2 regions of the Microbispora sp. H10949 genome follow, and region 1 is predicted to be linked to the other one. Evidence: riboswitches for the same ligand, from Rfam matches in the RefSeq annotation. Region 1 holds a riboswitch; the other holds the start of a gene.
What was found. Region 1 has a riboswitch for cobalamin ahead of HHX40_RS23245 (histidine phosphatase family protein). Riboswitches for the same ligand answer to the same signal wherever they lie in the genome.
Positions count from the first base shown of each region.

Region 2: another riboswitch for cobalamin. It lies ahead of HHX40_RS09440 (ribonucleoside-diphosphate reductase subunit alpha); the one in region 1 lies ahead of HHX40_RS23245 (histidine phosphatase family protein).

Region 1 is NZ_JABBWZ010000009.1:41,125-51,031, reverse strand. It holds gene cobN (cobaltochelatase subunit CobN) at 1-2,549, shown strand, start outside; gene HHX40_RS23255 (cobyrinate a,c-diamide synthase) at 2,507-3,835, opposite strand; gene cobO (cob(I)yrinic acid a,c-diamide adenosyltransferase) at 3,850-4,452, opposite strand; gene HHX40_RS23250 (VWA domain-containing protein) at 4,454-6,532, opposite strand; gene HHX40_RS23245 (histidine phosphatase family protein) at 6,529-7,044, opposite strand; adenosylcobalamin (AdoCbl) riboswitch at 7,145-7,292, opposite strand; gene HHX40_RS23240 (cobyric acid synthase) at 7,325-8,815, opposite strand; gene dnaE (DNA polymerase III subunit alpha) at 8,860-9,907, opposite strand, start outside.
Region 2 is NZ_JABBWZ010000003.1:439,292-449,198, forward strand. It holds partial or broken gene HHX40_RS37595 (IS481 family transposase) at 153-257, shown strand; gene HHX40_RS09425 (hypothetical protein) at 424-699, shown strand; gene glmS (glutamine--fructose-6-phosphate transaminase (isomerizing)) at 708-2,525, shown strand; gene HHX40_RS09435 (Bug family tripartite tricarboxylate transporter substrate binding protein) at 2,733-3,695, shown strand; cobalamin riboswitch at 3,741-3,951, shown strand; gene HHX40_RS09440 (ribonucleoside-diphosphate reductase subunit alpha) at 4,083-6,320, shown strand; gene HHX40_RS09445 (ribonucleotide-diphosphate reductase subunit beta) at 6,317-7,321, shown strand; gene HHX40_RS09450 (mechanosensitive ion channel family protein) at 7,363-8,418, shown strand; gene HHX40_RS09455 (hypothetical protein) at 8,460-9,907, opposite strand, start outside.

The DNA of each region.
Region 1 (9,907 bases):
CGACGAAGAACTCCCGGGTCGGCAACGCCGTCGGCCTGGACACCCCGGCCAGCACGGTCGGGCTGCTGGCCCGGCTGGCCGAGGAGGGCTACGACCTCGGCGGCGGCTTCCCGGGCCAGGCCGAGCAGGACGGCGACGCGCTGATCCACGCCCTGATCGCCGCGGGCGGCCAGGACCAGGACTGGCTCACCGAGGAACAGCTCGCCGCCAACCCGGTGCGCATCCCCGCCGCCGCCTACCGCGCCTGGTACGACACCCTCCCCGCCGGCCTGCGCGCCGACATGGAACGCCACTGGGGCGCGCCGCCCGGCGAGCTGTTCGTCCACGAGGGCGACATCGTGCTCGCCGCGCTGCGGTCGGGCAACGTCGTGGTGATGGTCCAGCCTCCACGCGGCTTCGGGGAGAACCCGATCGCGATCTACCACAACCCCGACCTGCCGCCGAGCCACCACTACCTGGCGGCCTACCGGTGGTTGTCGGCCGAATTCGGCGCGCACGCCATGGTCCACGTCGGCAAGCACGGCAACCTGGAGTGGCTGCCCGGCAAGTCGGCGGGCATGTCGGCCAGCTGCGGCACCGACGCGGCGATCGGCGACCTGCCGCTGGTCTATCCGTTCCTGGTGAACGACCCCGGCGAGGGCACCCAGGCCAAGCGCCGCGCGCACGCGGTTCTCGTGGACCACCTGGTGCCGCCGATGGCGAGGGCCGAGACGTACGGCGACATCGCCCGCCTTGAGCAGCTGCTCGACGAGCACGCGACGATCGCGGCCATGGACCCGGCGAAGCTGCCCGCGATCCGCGCCCAGATCTGGACCCTCATCCAGGCCGCCCGCCTCGACCACGACCTCGGCCTGTCCGAGCGCCCGCACGACGCCGAGTTCGACGACTTCATCCTGCACGTGGACGGCTGGCTGTGCGAGGTCAAGGACGCCCAGATCCGCGACGGCCTGCACGTCCTCGGCGCGGCCCCGGCCGGTGAGGCCCGGGTGAACCTGGTGCTGGCCATGCTGCGCGCCCGCCAGATGTGGGCGGGCCGCGAGACCCTGCCCGGCCTGCGCGAGGCGCTCGGCCTGACCGAGGACGGCAGCGCCGCGACCGCGTCCGTGGACCGCGTCGAGGCCGAGGCCCGCGCCCTCGTCACCGCCATGGAGCGGCTCGGCTGGGACCCGGCCGCCGTCGCCGACGTCACGGATGACCCGGAGGTCGGGCGGGTGCTGACGTTCGCGGCGACCGAGGTGGTGCCGCGGCTCGCGCGTACCACCGACGAACTCGACCACGTGCTGCACGCGCTCGCCGGGGGCTACGTCCCCGCCGGGCCGTCGGGGTCGCCGCTGCGCGGGCTGATCAACGTGCTGCCGACCGGCCGCAACTTCTACTCCGTCGACCCGCGTGCCGTGCCGAGCCGCCTCGCCTGGGAGACCGGGCAGGCCATGGCCGACTCGCTGCTCGCCCGCTACCGCGTGGAGACGGGCGAGTGGCCGCGCTCGGTCGGGCTGTCGGTGTGGGGGACCAGCGCCATGCGCACCGCCGGCGACGACATCGCCGAGGTGCTCGCCCTGCTCGGCGTGCGGCCCGTCTGGGACGAGGCGTCGCGGCGCGTCACCACGCTCGAACCCGTGCCCCTGGACGAGCTGGGCCGCCCGCGCGTGGACGTGACGGTGCGCATCAGCGGGTTCTTCCGGGACGCGTTCCCGCACGTGGTGGCGATGCTCGACGACGCCGTCCGGCTCGTCGCCGGGCTCGGCGAGAGCCCCGAGGACAACTACGTGCGCGCCCACGTGGACGCCGACCGGGCCGCGCACGGCGACGCCAGGCGTGCGACGCTGCGCGTGTTCGGGTCGCGTCCCGGCGCGTACGGCGCGGGCCTGCTGCCGCTCATCGACAGCGGCAACTGGCGTGACGACGCCGACCTCGCCGAGGTGTACGCCGTCTGGGGCGGCTACGCCTACGGCCGCGACCTCGACGGCGCGCCCGCCCGCGAGGACATGGAGAACGCCTACCGCCGCATCGCCGTCGCCGCCAAGAACGTGGACACCCGCGAACACGACATCGCCGACTCCGACGACTACTTCCAGTACCACGGCGGCATGATCGCGACCGTACGCGCGCTGACGGGCCGCGCGCCCGCCGCGTACGTGGGCGACAGCACCCGCCCCGACGCCGTCCGCACCCGGACCCTGTCGGAGGAGACCGCGCGGATCTTCCGCGCCCGGGTCGTCAACCCCAACTGGCTCGCCGCCATGCGCCGCCACGGTTACAAGGGCGCGTTCGAGCTGGCGGCGACCGTGGACTACCTGTTCGGCTACGACGCCACGACCGGCGTCGTCGCCGACTGGATGTACGACACGCTCGCCTCGACGTACGTGCTCGACCCGGTCAACCGCGACTTCATGGCCAAGTCGAACCCGTGGGCGCTGCACGGCATCGCGCAGCGCCTGCTGGAGGCCGCCGAGCGGCGCATGTGGGAGCACCCGGACCCGGAGGTGCTCGCCGGGCTGCGCGACGCCTATCTCGCGATCGAGGGCGACCTTGAGGAGGGCTCCGCGTAGGCGAGCAGCCGGCGGGCGAGTTGCGGGGCGCCCGCCCAGTGCAGGTGCAGGTACGACGCGGTGAGCCGGGCGTCGCCGGCCCCGTCGGCGCCGCCACGCCACCGGAAGACCGGCTGCCCGCCGCCGGTGACCGTGGTGCGGTGGAACTCGTGGCCCCTGAACCGCTCGCCCTGCCGGGTCAGCAGCGTGTCGCGCACGGCCACCGCGTCGCGGTAGCCCAGCGCCAGCCGGCCGGTCATGTGCGCGACGCCCGGCACCCGGCCGCACATGGGGCGGCCGTCCAGCTCCTCGCACAGGTAGAGCAGCCCCGCGCACTCGGCCGCCACCGCGCCCGGGAACGCGGCGACCTCGGCGCGCAGGGGCTCGTTGGCCGACAGCTCGGCCGCGTACATCTCGGGGAAGCCGCCCCCCACGACCAGCGCGGAGGCGCCCTCGGGCAGGGACTCGTCGCGTACCGGGTCGAACACCGCGACCTGCGCTCCGGCGGCGGTGAGCATCTCGGCGTGCTCGGCGTACCCGAACGTGAACGCGGCGCCGCCCGCGACCGCCACCACCCGCCGCGCCCCGGGCTCCCGGCCGTCCGACGGGTCCCACGGCTCGCCGGTGAGCGGCGCCGCGGTCCCGGCGAGCCGTACGAGACCGTCCAGGTCGCACGAGCCCGCCACGAGCGCGCCGAGCCGGTCCACCGCCGTCACGGCGGCGGGCAGCCGCTCGGCCGCCGGGACCAGCCCGAGATGGCGGGACGGCGTCACCACGTCGTCGTCACGGTGGACCGCCCCCAGCACCGGAACCCCGGTCTCCTCCAGCGCCGCCCGGCACAGCTCCTCGTGCCGCGCCGACCCGAGGCGGTTCAGCACCACGCCCGCCACCCGCACCCGCGAGTCGAACGTCGCGAAGCCGTGGACCAGCGCCGCCACCGACCTGCTCTGCCTGCCCGCGTCCACGACGAGCACCACGGGGGCACCCAGCAGCCGCGCCACGTGCGCGGTCGAGGCGAAGTCGCCGTCGCCGCGCCCGTCGAACAGCCCCATCACGCCTTCGACGACCGCGATGTCGCAGCCCGCGGAGCCGTGCAGGAACAGCGGCGTCACCCGCTCCTCGCCGGTCAGCCACGGGTCGAGGTTGCGCCCGGGCCGCCCGGAGGCGAGCGTGTGGTAGCCCGGGTCGATGTAGTCGGGCCCCACCTTGAACGGCGCGACGCGCAGTCCGCGCGCCGCGAGCGCCGCCATCAGGCCCGTGGCCACGGTCGTCTTGCCGCTCCCCGAGGCCGGGGCCGCGACCACCAGTCGCGGGACGCCGGTCACCACTCGATGCCCTTCTGGCCCTTCTGCCCGGCGTCCATGGGATGGCGGACCTTGCCCATCTCCGTCACGAGGTCCGCGGCCTCCACCAGCCGGGCGGGCGCGTCGCGTCCGGTGACGACGACGTGCTGGGCCCCCGGGCGTCCGGCCAGCGCCGAGATCACGTCGTCGAGGTCGATCCACCCCCACTTGAGCGGATAGGTGAACTCGTCCAGCACGTAGAACCGGTACGTCTCGGCCGCGAGGTCGCGTTTGATCTGCTCCCAGCCCTCGCGGGCGTCGGCGGCGTGGTCGGCCTCGGTGCCCGGCCGCTGGATCCACGACCAGCCCTCGCCCATCTTGTGCCAGGCGACGGTGCCGCCCTCGCCGCTCGCGCCCAGCACGGTCAGCGCGCGTTCCTCGCCGACCCGCCATTTGGCCGACTTCACGAACTGGAACACCCCGATCGGCCATCCCTGGTTCCAGGCGCGCAACGCCATCCCGAACGCGGCCGTCGACTTCCCCTTGCCCGGCCCCGTGTGCACCATGAGCAGCGGCCTCGTCCGGCGCTGCCGGGTGGTCAGCCCGTCGTCCGGGACGTTCTCCGGCTTGCCCTGCGGCATCTCAGCCCGCCTTCCTTCGCGTGGACACGAGATCGCTCAGCGACTCCAGCGGGAGCACCCGTGCGCCCAGCCGGAGGGCCAGCGCGCCCGCCAGGCCCAGGCGGACCGGCCCGCTCTCGCAGTCGACGACGACCGAGGTCACCCCCGCGAGCGCGGTGGCCGCGCGGGTCACGTCCCCGCCGGAGGTCGCGCGGCCGTCCGTCACGACGACCAGGAGGGGGCGGCGGTCCGGGTCACGCATCCGTTCCACGCGGAGCACCTCCGCCGCCGTCGCGAGCCCCTCGGCCAGGGGGGTGCGTCCCCCCGTCGGGAGCGCGCGGAGCCGGGCCGCGCCCGCCTCCACCGAGGAGGTCGGGGGGAGCGCCACGGTCGCGCCCCGGCCGCGGAAGACGACCAGACCCACCTTGTCCCTGCGCTGGTAGGCGTCCAGCAGCAGGCTCAGCACGGCCGTCTTGACGGCCGTCATCCGCCTGCGCGCCCCCATCGAGCCGCTGGCGTCGACGACGAACAGCACGAGGTTGCCTTCGCGGCCCTCGCGGACGGGCTCGCGGAGGTCGTCCCGCCTGAGGATCAGGCCGGGACCGCGTCGGCCCCGGAGGACCTGACGGGGGGCGGCCGCCAGGAGGGTGGCGGGGAGATCGATCGCACGGGGACCGGCGCCGCCGGGGAGCCGTGCGCCGATCGTGCGGCCATGGCGTCCCCGGCCACTGGACCGCCGGCCCGCCGCGCCCTCGCCCACTCCGGCGACCCTGAGGACGGGTACGCGGAACGGGGTCCCCACCGCCGCCACGTTTTCCGGGGCGGAGCCTTGCGCGGCTTCGGACCGAGAGGCGGGTTCCCCGTCACCGGGAGAAGCGTCGGACGCGGCACCACCACCTTCTCCCGAAATTTCAGGAGATGGGGCGGCGGGGCCGTCGGACCGTGAATCATCAGACTGCGAACCATCGGACTGTGAACCATCGGCTGGAGGGCCGCCGGGGCCGCCGGGGCCGCCGGGGCCGTCGGGGCCCTCCGGCCGCCCGGGCCACTCACGGTCCTCCGGGTCATCCGGGTCGTCGGGGCCGTCGGGCTCGGTCTGGTCCAGCAGGTCGTCGAGAAGCCGTTCGTCCAGGCCGGGCGCGTCGAACGGATCGCGGCGACGGCGGTGCGGCAACGCCAGCCGGGCCGCCACCCGGACGTCCTCCCGGGTCACCACGTCCCGCCCCTGCCAGGCGGCGTGCGCCACAGCGGCATGAGCGGTGACGAGATCGGCCCGCAGACCGTCCACCTCGAAACCCGCGCAGACGGCCGTGATCTGCCGTAGCCGAGCGTCGGGCAGCCGTACCGCCGGAAGGGCGGCCCGGGCCCGCGCGATCCGCCCGGCGAGCGCGGCCTCCTCCGGAGCCCATCGAGCCGCGAACCCCTCGGGATCGGCGTCAAACGCGAACCGCCGCCGGACGACCTCCGCCCGTTCGCCGGGCTCCCGGGTCGCCCGCACCTCGACGGTCAGCCCGAACCGGTCGAGCAACTGCGGGCGGAGCTCCCCTTCCTCCGGATTCATGGTTCCGACGAGCAGGAACCGCGCGGCATGCCGTACCGAGACGGTCTCGCGCTCCACGTAGCAGACCCCGAGCGCCGCCGCGTCGAGCAGCAGGTCCACCAGATGGTCGTGCAGGAGGTTCACCTCGTCCACGTACAGGACGCCCCGATGGGCCGCCGCGAGCAGGCCGGGTTCGAAGGCCTTGACCCCTTCGGTCAGCGCTCGCTCCAGGTCCAGCGACCCGGCCAGCCGATCCTCCGAGGCTCCCACCGGAAGCTCCACGAGCGACGCTGGCCGCCGGACCCACGCGGCGTCCGGCTCGTGCGGCCCGTCGGGACACCCCGGATCGGGCGCCGCCGGATCGCAGTGGAACCGGCACCCCGCCACCACGGCGACCGGGGGCAACTGCGCGGCCAGCGCGCGGACGATGGTGGACTTCGCGGTGCCCTTCTCCCCGCGTACCAGGACGCCGCCGGCCCGGGGCGAGACCGCGTTCAGCACCAGCGCCAGCTTCAGGTCGTCGAGCCCGACGACGGCGCTGAAGGGATAGGCAGGGTTCACGGTGCGGCCTTCCGGTTGACGTACGTGATCCGCCAGCCGCCGTTCCCGGCGGCCAGTCCGGTGTGGGACAACGGCGCGACGTCGAAGGCCGCGGCCCGTGTCGCGGTCAGGCCGAGCGCGTGCGCGAGCGCGGCCCGGATGGGCCCGGCGTCGCAGACGGCGACCACACGGGCGGCGTCCGCGCGGAGCGACTCCATCCACGCGGCCACCCGTTCGCCCATGCCGGCGAGGCTCTCCCCGCCATGGGGGACCGCCCAAGGGTCGGTCAGCCACGCGCCGAGCCCCGCGGGGTCCGCCGCGGCCACCTCCGCGAACGGCCGGCCCGCCCAGGCCCCGTAATCGGCCTCGGCGAGCGCGCCGGCCACGACGGGTTCCCGGCCCGACGCGGCCCGGGCGGTCGCCACGGCGGCGGCCCACGGCGCGGCGAAGACGAGCGCGTCGCCGGGCACGCCCAGCACGGCGGCCTGTGCCGTGGCCTGGGCGAGTCCCGACGGATCGGGTTCCTCGGGCATGGGGAAGCAGGCACGCCGGGCACCGGGCGTACCCGCCTGACGGATGAACAGCACGGCTCAGCCGCGCGGCTGGTGCTCGACGGGGCGAAGGTCGCTCACAAGGGCCTCCTCAGGGATGACGCGTCCCGGCAGACGAGGTCACGGTGGCCAAGCGACCTGGCTCCCGGGGTCCATGCCCCGGATACAGTGGCGCGACCGCACCGGCATCTCACCGGATTTCCCTTGGTCACCGCGAAACCTTCCGGACGGTACCCGTTCCGGACAATCAGCGTCAACAACCTCAGGCCGCGCCGGGCGGCAGGACCCGGAGTCCTGAGGGCGGCCCGCCCGCGATGAGCGCGAGCAACGCGGCGGTGTCGACGTTCCGCTCGACGAGGTCCCCGAGCGCGTCCAGCCGTGCCTCCCGCAGCGCCGCGAAGGAGACGCCGGGGCCGGCGTGGAACTCGCGTCCCGCCGCCCGCGCCACCTCACCGAGGAACGCCCGCCGGAACCCGTCGTTCTCCAGCGCTCCGTGCCAGGTGGTGCCCCACACGTTCCCCACCCGGCAGCCGTCGAGGAACTCCTCGCCCGCGTCGCGCGTCACGATCCCGTGGTGGATCTCGTACGCCTCCACGGGATGCCCGTACGCCTCGCCGCTCGGCCGCCCGAGCGTCTTCTCGGCGGCGAACACGACGTCGGCCGGGAGCAGTCCCAGCCCGGCGACCGTGCCGGCGCCCGACTCGACCTGGTCGGTGATGGTACGGGCGAGCATCTGGTAGCCCCCGCAGACGCCGAGCACCGGTCCCGTTCTCCCGGCGACGACATCGGCGATCCCGGTCTCCCGCAACCAGGCGAGGTCGCTCACGGTGGCCCGCGAACCGGGCAGGACCAGCAGGTCGGCCTCCGCGCACTCGGCCGGGGACGTGGCGAACGTGACCACGACCCCCGGCTCGGCGGCCAGCGCGTCCACGTCGGTGAAGTTCGAGATCCGCGGATACCGCACGACCGTCACCCGCAGCGCACCACCGGCCGCCGCCGCGCCCCGTGGCCGGGTGTCGAGCGGCCGGGTGTCGAGCGACAGGGAGTCCTCGACGTCCATCCAGAGCCCGTCGAGCCAGGGCAGCACGCCGTAGACGCGGCGCCCGGTCAGTCCCTCGATCATGTCCAGCCCGGGCGCGAGCAGCTCTCGCGCGCCCCGGAACTTGTTCACGATGAAGCCCGAGATGTGCGCCTGGTCGGCGGCGTCCAGCAGCGCGACCGTGCCGTACATGTGCGCGAAGACCCCGCCGCGGTCGATGTCTCCGACCACGACCACCGGCAGCCCGGCCGCCCGGGCCAGGCCCATGTTCGCGATGTCCCCGGCCCGGAGGTTGATCTCGGCCGGAGAGCCCGCGCCTTCGCAGACCACCACGTCGAACTCGCGGGCCAGCCGCCGGTACGACTCGACGGCGACGGCCCGCAGCTCGTCCCGCCGGGCCCCGTACTCCATGGCGTCCACGTCGGCGACGGGCCGGCCGCGTACGACGACCTGGCTACGCCGATCGCTGCCCGGCTTGAGCAGGATCGGGTTCATGTCGGCCGTCGGCTCCAGCCCGCAGGCGGCCGCCTGCACGGCCTGCGCCCGCCCGATCTCCGCGCCGTCGGCGGTCACGTAGGAGTTGAGCGACATGTTCTGCGCCTTGAACGGCGCGACCCGCACGCCCCGCCGGGCCAGCCACCGGCAGATCCCGGCGGTGACCACGCTCTTCCCGGCATCCGACGTGGTCCCCGCGACCAGCAGTCCACCCTTCACAAGCCGGACAGCATACGGCCGGGGGACCGTACGGGAAATTCCGGTCAGGGCACGACGAGCGCGTTCGCCCCCAGGAGGACCTTGATGTCGCCGGCGAACGCCCCGTTGTTGATGTTCACCGCGTAGTCGGGCAGCTCCACGACGTTGATCTTCCGGTTGAGCCGCTCCACACGCAGCCGGACGGGGGTCTCGCCGGGGTGGACGGTCAGGATCCGCTTGAGCTCGTGGACGAGCTCCCTGTTGACGCGCTCCTCGCGGAGGGCGATCACGATGGGTTCGCGGCCGTCGTCCTGGATGCCGGAGATGTCGAGGAACGTGATGTCGGTGGCGTTGAAGGAGATGGTCGCCTCGTCGCCGTCGCCGCGTGAGCGGATCCGGCCGGTGACGGCGACGACCAGGTCGGGGGCGAGGTTGGTGCCGTACAGCTGGTAGGTCTGCGGGAAGCAGGGCACCTCGATGGAGCCGTCGTGGTCCTCGATCTTGAGGATGGCCCAGACGTCGCCCTTCTTGGTGACCTTCTTGTCGACGCCGGAGATGATGCCGGCGATGCGGACGTTCCCCGCCCCGGCCTGGCCGTCCAGCACCTGGGCGATGGTCAGGTCCCGGTTGCGTTCGAGGATGCGTTCGGCGCCGTTGAGCGGGTGATCGGAGACGTAGAGGCCGAGCATCTCCCGTTCGAAGGACAGCTTCGTCTTCTTGTCCCATTCCCCTTCGGGAACGGAGATGTGGAAGACGCTGCCCGCCCCGCTGTCGTCGTCGAACGCGCCGAACAGCGAGTCCTGGCCGAGGGCCTCCTTGCGCTTGACGTCGATCACGGCGTCCACGGCCTGGTCGTGGATCTGGATCAGCCCCTGGCGGGTGTGCCCAAGGCCGTCGAACGCTCCGGCTTTGATCAGGGATTCAATGGTGCGCTTGTTGCAGACGACCTGGGGGACCTTGGTCAGGAAGTCGTTGAAGTCGGTGTAGGCGCCCTTCTCGCGGCGCGCGGAGATGATGCCCTTGATGGCGTTCTCCCCGACGTTCTGGATCGCGCCCAGTCCGAAGCGGACGTCCTCCCCGACGGCGGAGAAGCGCAGGCCCGACTCGTTGACG
Region 2 (9,907 bases), on a different contig from region 1:
GGACGGGGAGTGGGGGAGTTGTAGTCGGCATATGGCGGTCGTCCGCCCGCAGGAATCAGGAGCGGATGATGTCACGGTTGCAGATGGCGGGACAGGTGTACTGCCTGCCCGGTGCGTCTGTTGTGGATTGCGCCGTGTGCACGCCAACCAGAATGGCCCTCATACCCAACGACAACGCGCCGCTGACCGAACTCGCACGCCTGGGCGTGGCCCGCTGTGTCGTCGATAACGGCTGGCCGCTGCACAGGGCGGCCGAACTTCCAGGTCGCGGGTCCGGCGCGCAGGGACGAGGAAGGTGTGCTCTACGGCTCTTCTAGCAAGACGCCGTACCACCCGGCGCGGGCGAGCTTTGAGACTGATCCTGCCCGAAAACGGGCAAGAAACTTGTTAGTCGGCATCCGCGCTGCGTTAGGGTCCTGCTCTGTGTCCACGGCACGGCATCCCTTCGAGGATCTGATCGGCCATCTCACCCGGACCACCTCGCTGGGTCCGGGTGAGGCGGCCCGCGTGGTGGCCGACGTCCTGGCGTACTTCGGCGAGCCCGCGGAAGAGTACGTGCGGCGCCGCCACGGCGAACTCAAGTCGAGGGGGCTGACCAACGACCAGATCTTCCCCAGGATCTCCGCCGAGCTCGCGGGAAGGCGTGTCGCGGCACCGGAGCTGACCCTGCGCCAGCTCCGGAGGATCGTTTACGGATAGGAGCGGTTATGTGCGGAATCGTCGCTTACGTCGGGCCGAAGGATGCGGCGCCCATCCTGCTCGAAGGTCTCCAGCGGCTGGAGTACCGGGGCTACGACTCGGCAGGCCTCGCCGTCGTGAACTCCAGGAGTCTCAAGACGCGCAAGGTCAAGGGCCGGGTCGCCGACCTGGCGGCGGCGGTGCCCGCGAAGTTCAAGGGCACGATCGGGATCGGGCACACCCGGTGGGCCACCCACGGCGCGCCCAGTGACGTGAACGCGCACCCGCACCTCGACCAGGAGCAGCGGATCGCCGTCGTGCACAACGGCATCATCGAGAACGCCGACGAGCTGCGCCGCCGCCTGGAGGGCGAGGGCGTGAAGTTCGAGAGCGAGACCGACAGCGAGGTGCTCTCCCACCTCGTCGGGCGGATGGTCAAGGAGACCGACTCGCTGCGGGAGGCCGTGCTGCGGGCGCTGAAGAGCGTCGTCGGGACGTACGGCATCGCCGTCGTCGACGCGCAGCGCCCCGGCGAGATCGTGGTCGCCCGCAATGGCAGCCCGATCGTCCTCGGCCTCGGCGAGAAGGAGATGTTCGCCGCCTCCGACGTCGCCGCGCTCATCCGCTACACCCGGCAGGTCGTCCACCTGGAGGACGGCGAGCTCGCGGTCATCAAGGCCGACGGGTTCAACACGTTCACCAGCGACGCCCGGGAGACCGCCAAGGAGCCGTTCACGGTCGACTGGGACGCCGGCCACTACGACAACGGCGGCTACGAGCACTACCTGCTCAAGGAGATCTCCGAGCAGCCCGACACGGTCGCCCGCACCCTGCGCGGCCGCATCGACGACCGGTTCCACATCGCCCACCTCGGCGGCCTCAACATGGACGCCCGCGAGACCCGGTCCTTCCGCCGCGTGAAGATCATCGGCTGCGGGTCCGCGTACTACTCCGGGCAGATCGGCGCGCAGCTCATCGAGGAGCTGGCCCGCATCCCCGCCGACGCCGAGCCGGCCTCGGAGTTCCGCTACCGCAGCCCGGTCGTCGAGCCTGACACGCTGTACGTCGCCATCAGCCAGTCGGGCGAGACGTACGACACGCTCGCCGCCGTGCAGGAGCTCAAGCGCAAGGGCGGCCGGGTGCTCGGCATCGTCAACACGGTCGGCAGCGCCATCGCACGGGAGACAGACGGCGGCATCTACCTGCACGCCGGGCCCGAGGTCTCGGTGGCCTCCACCAAGGCGTTCACCTCCACCGCCGTGGCGTTCGCGCTGCTCGCCCTGCACCTCGGCCGCGTACGGGACCTGTCGCCGGCCGACGGCCGCAGGATCTGCGACGGCCTGCGGCGGCTGCCCGAGCAGATCAAGGAGATCCTCACCCTGGAGGACCGGATCAGGGAGCTGGCCAAGAAGTACGCCGACGCGCCGGGCATGATGTTCGTCGGCCGGGTCCGCGGCTACCCCGTGGCCCGCGAGGGCGCCCAGAAGCTCAAGGAGATCTCCTACGTCCACGCGGAGGCGTACCCGGCGAGCGAGCTCAAGCACGGCCCGCTGGCGCTGATCAGCCCCGAGCTGCCGACCGTCGCGGTCGTGCCGGACGACGAACTGCTGGACAAGAACCTCACCACGCTCGGCGAGATCCGGGCGAGGCACGGCCGCATCCTCATGGTCGGCCACCGCACCTCCGAGGCGGCCGACGACTGCATCGTGGTGCCCAGGAACGAGGTGGAGCTGGACCCCATCCTGCTCACGATCCCGCTCCAGCTGTTCGCCTACCACGCGGCCGTCGCCCTCGGCCGCGACGTCGACCGCCCCCGCAACCTCGCCAAGAGCGTGACGGTCGAGTAGCTCCGCCACGTCCCGTCCGGCTCGCGTCGCGGACGCGTGCCGGACGGTGCGCATCTGTCACCGCGCCCTCCGATCGGCACCGACGACATGAGCGCCGCGCCCGCCCACCCGCCGATCGCCACATCCGTAACGTCCGTTATGTCCTGAGATGGGGTGGTTGCTCATAGTCTGTCCGCATAAGGGGCTCTTCGGGGGGAGGGTGCCGGCATGCGACGCCGTACGGTTCTCGCACTGGGGGTCCTGGCCCTGGCGGGCGGATGCGGCACCCCGGCGCCTCCGTACCTCGGGGAGATCTCCCTCCTCGTCCCCGGCCCGCCGGAGTGCTGGGGGGACGGCGTCGCCCGGAGCCTGAAGTCCCTCATCGAGGCCCGCCGCTGGGCCGGCAGAGTGCTGGTCACGCGGGACGCCGGGGGCGGCGGCGCGTCGGCCGTCGGACGCTTCGCCGTCGGACGGCCGGACCGGCTGATGGTCGCCGACCCCCTCCTGCTGGCCGACTGCGCGCTCGGTCGCGCGCCCGATGAGGCGGGGCCGTTCGCCGCCCGGACCGTGCCGCTGGCCAGGCTGGCGGGGGAGTGGCAGGTGCTGGTGGCCTCCCCCGATTCGGGTTACCGCACGTTCGAGCAGGTCGCGGCGGCCCTGCTGCGCACCCCCGAGCGGGTGAAGGTGGCGGGCGGGCCCGACCGCGGGCCCGGCCACCTGCTGCTCGGCCTGACCGCCCGGGGCCTCGGGGCCGATCCGCGGCCGGCGGCGTACGAGGCCTTCGACAGCCCCGCGCGGGCCGTCGCGGCGGTGGCCGAGGGGACGACCGCGCTCGCCTTCGGCGGGCGCGGCGACGTCGCCGCCCACGTCAGGGCCGGGCGGCTGCGCCCGCTCGCCGTCTCCGCTCCCGAGCGCCTGCCCGGCCTGGACGCGCCCACGCTGACCGAGTCGGGGGTGCGGGTGGCGTACGCGAACTGGACCGGCCTGCTCGCCCCCCTCGGGGTGGCGGCCCGCGAGCGCGACGCGCTGATCGGCCTGTGCCGGGCCGTCGCGGACTCGCCCGCCTGGCTCCGCCTGTGCGAGCGCAACGGCTGGACGCCGATGTGGCTCGCCGGCGAGGAGTTCCGGCAGTGGCTCACGGGCGAGGCGCGTCGTACGGCCCTGCTTCTCGATGATCTCGGAATCCGGTGACCAACACAACTTGTAGGGCCGCTTGCGAGATCGCCCACTAGATGTAGGATCCATCGCGTCGCTGGTTCACCTCGGTGAGGCAAGAGGGAACCCGGTGGGAATCCGGGGCTGCCCCGCAGCGGTGAGCGGGAACGACCGCCGTCACAGAGCACTGGTGCGTGAGCGCACCGGGAAGCGACGGCCAGTAGGTCCGGCGGGCGTGTGTCCCGCCGGTCGCCCGCGAGCCCGAAGACCTGCCCGCGACCGCGCGCGGAGTCACCGCGCGTGCCCGCGCCGTGCCCCGAGGGAGGGTCCGCCGCCCGCAGGCCGTGCCGTCGCACGCGTGCGCCGCGGCGTCCCCTCCCCTCCGGCCGGCCGGGTCAGGAGACGAGGAGGAGAGGGCGACCGATGACGATCACCGACCCGGTCTCCGCGCCCGCGCGCCCCGCCACGGGGCCGCGCGGCGCGGAGGAGACCGCGGACGTCTGGCGGGCCATCGAGGAGGCGGCGGCGGGGGTCGTCGCGGACCCGGACAACTCCCGGCGGGCGGCGCGGCTGCTCGCCCGGGTCATCGAGGAGGAGACGGCGGGCCAGGGGGTGCGCGCCTTCTCCGAGTCGGTCGCGGCCGCCCACGCGGCCGGGCTGCTGGGCGACGCCGTCGCCGCGTTCGTGGCCGACGAGGCCGAAGCGCTGGACGCGCTGATCGACCCGGCGGCCGACGACCGGTTCGAGTACTTCGGGCTGCGCACGGTCTACGACCGCTACCTGCTGCGGCATCCGGTCACGCGGCGGGTGCTCGAACGCCCGCAGCACTTCCTGCTGCGCGTGGCCTGCGGCCTGTCGGCGAGCGTCGGCGAGGCGGCCGAGCTGTACCGGCTGATGTCCGCGCTCGCCTATCTGCCCAGCTCGCCGACGCTGTTCAACTCCGGGGCGCGCCGCCCGCAGCTGTCGTCGTGCTTCCTGCTCGACTCGCCGCGCGACGAACTGGAGAGCATCTACGAGCGGTACGGCCAGGTGGCGCGGCTGTCGAAGTACTCCGGCGGGATCGGCGTCGCCTGGACCCGAGTGCGCTCGCGCGGGTCGCTGATCCGGGGCACCAACGGCCTGTCCAACGGCATCGTCCCCTGGCTGCGCACGCTCGACGCGTCGGTGGCGGCGGTGAACCAGGGAGGCAGGCGCAAGGGAGCCGCCTGCGTCTACCTGGAGACCTGGCACGCCGACATCGAGGAGTTCCTGGAGCTTCGCGACAACACGGGCGAGGAGTCGCGCCGCACCCACAACCTCAATTTGGCCAACTGGGTGCCCGACGAGTTCATGCGCCGGGTCGAGGCGGACGGCGTGTGGTCGCTGTTCGACCCCAAGGAGACCCCCGAGCTGACCGACCTGTGGGGCGAGGCGTTCGACGCCCGGTATCGCGAACTGGAGGCCTCCGGGCGGTACGTCCGGCAGGTGCCCGCCCGCACCCTCTACGCCCGGATGATGCGCACCCTCGCCCAGACCGGCAACGGCTGGATGACCTTCAAGGACGCCGCCAACCGCGCCTCCAACCAGACCGCGCTGCCGCGCAACGTCATCCACCTGTCCAACCTGTGCACCGAGATCCTGGAGGTCACCAGCGACGGGGAGACCGCCGTGTGCAACCTCGGCTCGGTCAACCTCGCCGCCCACCTGACCCCCGAGGGGGACGCCGTCGACTTCGGCCGGCTGCGCGCCACGGTCCGCACCGCCGTACGGTTCCTCGACCGCACGATCGACCTCGGCTTCTACCCGACCCCCGAGGCGGAGGCGGCCAACGAGCGGTGGCGGCCGGTGGGCCTCGGCGTCATGGGCCTCGCCGACGTCTTCTTCGCGCTGCGCCTGCCGTTCGACTCGCCGGAGGCGCTGGCGCTGTCCACCCGGATCGCCGAGGAGATCGCGCTCGCGGCGTACGGCACCTCGGCCGGCCTGGCCGCCGAACGCGGGCGCCACCCGGCGTACGAGGAGACGCGGGCGGCGGGCGGCGTCCTGCACCCCGACCACTACCCGTGCGCCCCGGCGCACCCGGAGGAGTGGGCGGCGCTGCGCGCGAGGATCGCGGAGACCGGGCTGCGCAACTCCCTGCTGGTCGCGATCGCGCCGACGGCCACGATCGCCTCGATCGCGGGCTGCTACGAGTGCGTCGAGCCGCAGGTGTCCAACGTCTTCAAACGCGAGACGCTGTCGGGGGAGTTCCTCCAGGTCAACCGGTACCTCGTCCGTGACCTCCAGGCCCTCGGGCTGTGGACGCGGGCGATCCGCGACGCGATCAAGCTCCACGACGGCTCGATCCAGGACATCCCCGCGATCCCCGGCGAGCTCAAGGCGCTCTACCGCACCGCCTGGGAGCTGCCGCAGAAGGCGCTCGTCGACCTCGCGGCCGCGCGGCAGCCGTACGTCGACCAGTCGCAGTCGCTCAACCTCTTCATGGCCGCGCCCACGATCGGCAAGCTCTCGTCGATGTACGCCTACGCCTGGCGGTCGGGCCTGAAGACCACCTACTACCTGCGCTCGCGCCCGGCGACCAGGATCGCCCAGACGACCGTGCCGGCCGTCACCCCCGCCGTGCCCGATGAAGGGGCGGTCGCCTGCTCCCTTGAGAACCCCGAGATCTGCGAGGCGTGCCAATGAGAACGATGCTGCTCGACCCGGGCATGGACCTGACCCTCCGCCCGATGCGCTACCCCGGGTTCTACGAGAGGTACCGCGCGGCGATCAGGAACACCTGGACCGTCGAGGAGGTCGACCTCGCCTCCGACCTCGCCGACCTGGCGACGCTGGAGCCGGGGGAGCGGCACCTGATCAACCGGCTGGTGGCGTTCTTCGCGACCGGCGACTCCATCGTGGCCAACAACCTCGTGCTGAACCTCTACCAGCACGTCAACGCGCCCGAGGCCCGGCTCTACCTGAGCCGCCAGCTGTTCGAGGAGGCCGTGCACGTCCAGTTCTACCTGACCCTGCTGGACACCTACCTGCCCGACCACGACGAGCGGGTGAAGGCGTTCGCCGCCGTGGAGCACATCCCCTCGATCCGCGACAAGGCCGAGTTCTGCTTCCGCTGGATCGACTCGATCAGCGAGCTGTCGCGGCTGGAGACGCGGGAGGACCGGCGGGCCTTCCTGCTCAACCTCGTCTGCTTCGCCGCCTGCATCGAGGGGCTGTTCTTCTACGGCGCCTTCGCCTACGTCTACTGGTTCCGCTCCCGGGGGCTGCTGGGCGGCCTCGCCACCGGCACCAACTGGGTGTTCCGCGACGAGTCCATGCACATGGAGTTCGCCTTCGAGGTGGTGGACACCGTACGCCGGGAGGAGCCGGACCTGTTCGACGACGAGCTGGCCGGCCGGGTCGTGCGGATGATGGAGGAGGCGGTCGCCGCCGAGCTGGCCTTCGCCCGCGACCTGTGCGGCGACGGCACCGGCGGGATGACCGCGGACAACATGCGCCGCTACCTGGAGTACGTCGCCGACCGCCGGCTCGCCCGGCTCGGCCTGCCCGCGCGGTACGGCACGGCCAACCCCTTCCCGTTCATGGAGTTCCAGGACGTGCAGGAGCTGGCGAACTTCTTCGAACGGCGGGTCTCGGCCTACCAGGTGGCCGTCGAGGGAGAGGTGGCCTTCGACGAAGCCTTCTGATCCCGTTTAAGGGGGTTCCAATCCCGGGCAAAGGAAACCCCATGACGACGAACGGGGGCGCCGTCACAGCGGCAGCGTGGAACTGGGCGACATTGGCGATCGCGGTGGGGACGGCGATCGTGGCGGTGGAGCTGGTCCGGCGGGTGCTCAGGTCGCGGCTGATCGGCGACCGATGGGCGCTCGCCGGGCCGTTCGCGCGCCGCTGCACCTGGCCGGGCTTCGCCTCGGCCGTGGTGGGCACCGTCAAGGCCGTCTACGACCCGGACATGCCGGGATCGGGCTCCCACGGCTTCCAGCGGGTGCTGTCGCTGCTCCTGATCGCCTGCGTGACCTGGCTGCTGATCCAGGCGGCGTACGCGGTGACCGACGTGGTGCTCGACCGGCTCACGCGGATCGAGGGCGAGCGCAACCGCCGGGCCCGGCGCATCCGCACCCAGATCGCGCTGGTGCGCCGGGTGTCGGCGGCGGTCGTCGTGGTGATCGCGCTGGGCGCGATGCTGTTCACCTTCCCGCAGGTGCGGGCCCTGGGCGCGGGGCTGCTGGCCTCCGCCGGGATCGCCGGCGTGGTGGGCGGCATCGCGGCCCAGTCCACGCTCGGCAACCTGCTGGCCGGGCTGCAGCTCGCCTTCAGCGACGCCCTGCGGCTTGACGACGTGGTCGTGGTGGAGGACGAGTGGGGCCGTATCGAGGAGCTGACCCTCACCTACGTGGCGCTGCGCCTCTGGGACGAGCGAAGGCTGATCCTGCCGGTGTCCCACTTCACCAGCCATCCCTTCCAGAACTGGACGCGGCACGAGAGCCGCATCCTCGGCAGCGTGTACCTCCTGGTGGACTGGTCGGTGCCGGTGGAGGAGGTGCGGGCCGAGCTGTACCGGGCGCTGCGCGACAACCCGCTGTGGGACCAGAAGGACTGGACGCTCCAGGTCACCGACATCACCGCGAACGGGCTGGTCGAGCTGCGCGCGCTGATGAGCGCGGCCGACTCGGCCAGCGCCTGGGACCTGCGGTGCGACATCCGCGAGCACCTCGTGACGTTCATCCGCGAGAAGCACCCGGAGAGCCTGCCGCGCCTGCGCGTCGAGACCCCCGTACGCTGAGTGCCCGGCACGACCTCGGCCGGCGAGCGTCCGGGCCGGGGTCAGGGGGCGTGGGAGCCGCGCAGGACGCGGGTGCCGCCGGCGATCAGCGCGGTGGCGAGGATCCACCCCGCCGCGATCAGCCCGTACGCCAGCCACTGGGTCCAGCCGACCGGCTCCCAGGCGCCGCGCTGCTCGAACAGGCTCACCGGGACCAGCAGGTCGAGGGTGTAGACGAAGGCGCTGAAGTGCCGTGACTCGTCCAGCCCGATCTGGTGTGGTTGCCAGCGCGCGAACACGGCCGTGCCGGCCGCGAGGAGCAGCACGGCCCACACACCGGCCAGCCAGGGCCGGTATCCGTACCCGACCAGCCCGTCGAGCAGCCGGCCCCACAGCCGCCCCGGGAACCGCAGTGTCCGGCGCCGCGCCCGCTGCCGGGCCAGCAGCACCCGGCGGGCGTCGGACTCGTGCCCGATCCTGCGGTAGTAGGCGGCCAGCTGCTCGTACGGCTGCGGCCGGTAGCCTCCCGGGTCGCGCCGCAGCCAGGTCAGCCGGTCCGCCAGGGTGGCCGGGCCACGCAGCGACTCGTACGTCAGCCCGTTCAGCCGGACCCCGGCGGGATAGCTCTCCGGCCGGTCGAACAGCACCCCGAAGCGGGAGTAGCCGAGGTTGACCTCTCCCTCGACCGACTTGGGCAGCAGGATCAGCTCGTCGGCCTGCAGGTGGCTCAGATGCAGCGCGCGGCCCGGCGCCCGGACGACGGCGCCGTGGAAGGACAGGACCCCGCCGATGCGCGCGCCGCGCAGCCGTACGGTGCCGTCGGAGGTGAAGCCCGCCCCGAGCTCGGCCGCGGCGGCCTGCAGGTGGTCGGCGTGCACGGCGGGCGTGGCGTCCGCCGCGACTGCGGCCCCTTCGAGGTAGAGGCCGCTGGCGAAGCGGGCGCCGATCAGCCGCAGCCCGCCCGTTGCGCGCAGGTCGCGCAGGAAGGCCCCGCCCTCGACGGCGAGCCCACCGGCCCACAGCGCGACCGACTCCCAGACCCGCGGCTCCTCCGAACCCTCCGGTCCGTTCCAGCGGGACGACTCGGGCGGCGAGGTCTCCGGCTGCCCGCCCCGGTACGGCGCGGCGCCGGGCGTGCCCAGACGCAGGCCGGAGAGCCGGAGCTGCCCGGTGATCCGGGCGTTGTCCAGGCGCACCCCCGCGTGGACGGCCGACCGGTCGAGGTCGAGCAGCCCGTCGACGGTGGCCCGGCTCGCCCGGAAACGGTAGATGTCGCAGTGCCGCAGCCGTACGCCCCGGGTCTTCGCGTCGTTCAGCGAGACGGTTCCCGCGATGTGGCAGTCCAGCAGGTGGATCTTCGCCTCGACCGTCGCGTCGGACAGGTTGAGGTCGCCGACGATCCGGGCGCCGGCGAGGCGGACGCCCGGCACCCAGGCGGAGCCGTCGTCCCGCCTGCTCAGCAGCAGAGCGGTGATCACCTCGGCCCGGACGATCCGGGAGCGGCCCCAGG